Regions from separate parts of the Pseudoxanthomonas sp. CCNWLW251 genome, predicted to be linked through region 1. Evidence: predicted binding sites of a transcription regulator. Region 1 holds the regulator's gene; the other holds the start of a gene.
The links. Region 1 encodes FliA, which starts transcription of late flagellar genes. Its sites were predicted from a motif close to TAAAGTTTNNCNNNCNNNGGCCGATAA; they were not measured.
Positions count from the first base shown of each region.

Region 2: WBN46_RS11895 (methyl-accepting chemotaxis protein) is a predicted target of FliA. The motif match lies at 1,200-1,226, and genes of this name have one in related genera.

Region 1 is NZ_JBBEGA010000003.1:230,184-232,382, forward strand. Features, by position in the region: partial or broken gene WBN46_RS14140 (MinD/ParA family protein) at 1-477, shown strand, start outside; gene WBN46_RS14145 (RNA polymerase sigma factor FliA) at 474-1,226, shown strand; gene WBN46_RS14150 (chemotaxis response regulator CheY) at 1,344-1,724, shown strand; gene WBN46_RS14155 (protein phosphatase CheZ) at 1,724-2,199, shown strand, end outside.
Region 2 is NZ_JBBEGA010000002.1:1,015,009-1,017,207, forward strand. Features, by position in the region: gene WBN46_RS11895 (methyl-accepting chemotaxis protein) at 1-1,166, opposite strand, end outside; gene WBN46_RS11900 (MFS transporter) at 1,319-2,199, opposite strand, start outside.

The sequences.
Region 1 (2,199 bases):
CTGGATTTCATGGTGGTCGACACCGCCGCCGGCATCACCGACAGCGTGCTGACCTTCTGCCAGGCCGCGCAGGACACCGTGGTGGTGGTCTGCGACGAGCCGGCCTCGATCACCGACGCCTACGCGCTGATCAAGGTGCTCGCGCGCGAGCGCGGCCTGGACCGCGTGCACGTCATCGCCAACATGGTCCGCGACCCCAACGAGGGCCGGAAGCTGTATGAAAAACTCGCCCGCGTCTGCGAGCGTTTCCTCGGCGATGTCGCCCTGCACTACCTCGGCGCGGTGCCGCAGGACGACTGGCTGCGCCGTGCGGTGCAGCGCCAGCAGCCCGTCGTGAAAGCCTATCCGGGCAGCCCGTCGGCCCGCGCCATCGCCGAGATCGCGCGCATGACGGCACGCTGGCAGCCGCCGCTGGGAGCGCGCGGCAACGTCGAGTTCTTCGTCGAACGCCTGATCCAGCGGGGAGTCGCCGCATGAACACCGCCGCCGCCCAATACCGCGCCGTACAGCGCAGCAGTGCGAACGATTTCGTCACCCAGCATGCCGACCTGGTCCGTCGCATCGCCCATCACCTGGCCGCGCGCCTGCCGGCCAGCGTGGAGATCGACGACCTGGTGCAGGCCGGCATGATCGGCCTGCTGGAAGCCTCGCGCAGCTACGATGCCGAGCAGGGCGCCTCGTTCGAGACCTACGCCTCCATCCGCATCCGCGGATCGATGATCGACGAGATCCGCCGCGGCGACTGGGTACCGCGCTCGGTCCACCGTCGCGCCCGCCAGGCGGCCGCCACCGTGCGCGAGATCGAACAGCGCACCGGCCGTGCCGCCATCGCCACCGAAGTGGCGAGTGCGATGGAAATGCCGCTGCCCGAGTACCTGCGCCTGATGGAAGATGCCGCGCGTGGCCAGGTGCTGAGCCTGGAATCGCACATCGACGACCATGGCGAACCCAACACCGCGCGTACCGGCGGCCCCTCGCCGCAGCAGCACCTGGAGCGCAGCGAGTTCCGCCAGCAACTGGTCAAGGCCATCGGCCACCTGCCCGAACGGGAGCAGCTGGTGCTGTCCATGTACTACGAGCAGGAGCTCAACCTGAAGGAGATCGGCGCCGTCCTCGGCGTCAGCGAGTCGCGCGTCTGCCAGATCCACGGCCAGGCCATGGTGCGGCTGCGCGGACGCCTGCAGGTGTTCGAGAAGGCCGACGCCGGCCTGGAAGACAACGACTGAAGAATCCCCACGGCCTGCCGATAAGGCTCCGGTAGGCCGCCGCGTGCAGCCCCTGCCTTGCCGTTGCCCCTGACCGGGCACGCTTTACTGGAGTTCGATGTGACCGCCAACAAGAACATGCGCATCCTCATCGTGGACGACTTTTCCACAATGCGCCGCATCATCAAGAATCTGCTCAATGACCTGGGCTATACCAATACCGCCGAGGCCGAAGACGGCAACAGCGCGTTGACCGCACTGTCCCAGGGCAGCTTCGAGTTCGTGGTCACCGACTGGAACATGCCCGGCATGACCGGCATCGAGCTGCTGAAGGCCATCCGCGCCGACGACCGCTACAAGACCCTGCCGGTGCTGATGGTTACCGCCGAGGCCAAGCGCGAGCAGATCATCGAGGCGGCGCAGAACGGCGTGAACGGCTACATCATCAAGCCGTTCACCGCGCAGACGCTGGAAGAGAAGCTGGGCAAGATCTTCGAACGCCTGGGAGCCGCCGCCTGATGAGCGCCGTGGCCGATATCGCCGGCGCACGCGCCGCGCTGGTGGAAAAACTGCAGCACGCGCTGGATGCCCTGGAACAGGGCGACGAAGCCGGCTGGCGTCGCGAACTGGATGCCATCGCCGCCTGGCGCACGCAGCCGATGATGCAGGGCCTGGGCCGCCTGGCGCGCGAGCTGGCGCAGACGCTGGGCGAACTGCCACCCACCGGACCGGGCGAGCTGGACGACGCCTGCGCGCGCCTGGACCATGTGGTGGAAATGACCGAACAGGCCAGCCACACCACGCTGGACCTGGCCGAACAGTGCCGTGGCTACGCCACCCAACTGAAGGGCACCGCGCTGTCGCCCGAGCAGGCGGCGCTGGTGGACAGCATCGGCAAGGGGCTGTCGGAGATGGCCCTGGCGCAGAGCTACCAGGACCTCACCGGCCAGATCATCCGTCGCGTCGCGGGCATCGTCCGTCGCGTGCACGAGGG
Region 2 (2,199 bases), on a different contig from region 1:
AGGCCGTCCACCATGTCGCGGAAATCGTGCTGGTATCGCTGCGTGTCGCCGCGACGGCTGAAGTCGCCCGACGCCGCCGCCAGTGCCAGCTGCCTGATTTCGGCGTTGATCGCAGAGAGATTCGCCTTGGTGGTGCGCATGGCGTCCGTCAATGCGGCTTTCTCACCGGGCAGCGCCTCCATGTCGATGGACAGGTCGCCGACCGCGTAGCACTGCATGATCTCCACCAGCCGCTGCATCACCGCGATGTGCGACGCCACCAGCGCGTTGGTGTCACGCACCATGCGCCCGTATTCGCCGGGGAAGCGCGAATCGTCCATGCGGAAGCTGATGCTGCCTTCGTCGTGGCGCAACGCCATTTCGCCCTGCTCGGCGATGACGCCCTGCAGGGTCGCGGTCATGTCGGCCATCGCCGTGCCCAACTGGCCGATCTCGTCGCCACTGCGCACGTCGACCCGCTTGTCCAGGCGCCCGGCCGCGACCGCCCGCGCGGCAGCGGCGGCCTCGACCACGGGACGGATCACCGACCGCCGTATCCACCACGCCAGTACCAGTACCAGCACGATCGCCGCCACCACCGACAGGGCCGCGCACCCCACCAGCATGCGACGCGCATCCTGAGAGCGCGCCACCACTGCCGCATCGGCAATCGTCTTGGTGCGCGCCACCAGGGCTTCGAGCGTCTCGCCCAACTGGCGGTCCATGCCCTTCACCAGGCGATCGCCTTCCTGCGTGTCGTAGCCCCCCGCCGCGAACTGCACCAGTGCGGCGCGGTAGTTGCCTTCCAACACGTGATGCTGGGTGGCGAAATCGGCCGCCAGCCTGCGCGCCTGCGGATCGGCGATCCCGCTGGACAGGGTCTTCGCCAGGGCGGCCACCTCGCGCCCCTTCCGATCGAAGGCGCCGACGTACTTCGCCCGCTGCTCCTCGTCGTGTCCGCGGATGAGGATGTTCTTCCACTCCTGCACCTGCACGCGGAAGTCGCGGCTCAGGCGCTCACCCTCCGCGGCCTGGGCCACCTCTTCGGGCACCTCGGTGGAAAGACTGAGCCACGCCGAACCCAGGCCGGCCAGCGCGCACAACAGGATGACGGCAAGCCCCAGGGTCAGGGCGCCCAGCAGCTTGGTCTGCAGGCTGAGGGGGCGGGAAGCGGAATAGGACGACATGGCGGTACGACGTTGGGAAGGAATACACCTTCCTTAGCGGCGCGCGGCACGGCGAATTGACGCGCCACCGCCCTGCATTCCGCAATCCACGACCGCCATCTCTTTGTTTCAGTTTGATGACACGCATGTTGCCGCACGACAGCGCGCGTAGCTCAGCGCGTCAGCTCGCAGGCGAGCGCCGTCGCCTCGGCGCGGGCGGTATGCCGCGCCCATGCATAGACCAGCAGGCCCACCACGGCGGTCGCCGCACCGACGTAGCCGGTCGATGTCCAGCCCAGGCCGGCAGTGATCGCCATGCCGCCCAGCCAGGGGCCGAGTGCATTCGCGGTATTGAAGGCCGCGTGGTGTGACGCGGCGGCAAGCGTCTGCGCATCGCCCGCCACATCCATCAGGTGCGACTGCAGGATCGGCCCCAGCGCGCCCATCAGGCCGATGGCGACGGTGGCCAGCAGGATCGTCGGCAACGTGGTCGCCAGCCACGGAAACAGCAGCAGCGCCACGATCGCCCACGCCAGCACCATCCACGCGCCGCGCAGCTGGAAACGGTCGAACAGCCAGCCACCGACGAAGTTGCCGATCACGCCGCCCACGCCGAAACCGGCCAGGCCCAGCGGGATCCAGGCCGGCGATACGCGCGTCACGTCCAGCATCGTCGGCGCGAGGTAGCTGAAGACGCAGAACATGCCCGCGAAACCGATCGCGCCGATGCCCAGCGCCTGCCAGACCGGCACGCGGTTGAAGGCACGCAGCTCATCCAGTGGCTTGGCCTTCGGGCCATCGATGCCGACCGGCAGCCAGACCGCCAGCAACACGCCCGTCACCAGCGCGATGATCGCGACGAAGGCGAACACCCAGCGCCAGTCGATCATCTGGCCCAGCCAGGTCGCCAGCGGATTGCCGATCAGGATGGCCAGCGTCAGGCCCAGCATCACCAGGCTGATCGCACGGCCGCGCTTGTTGGGCGGGCTGATCGCCACCGCCGTCAGTGCGGCCACGCCGAAGTACGCGCCATGCGGCAGCCCGGCGATGAAGC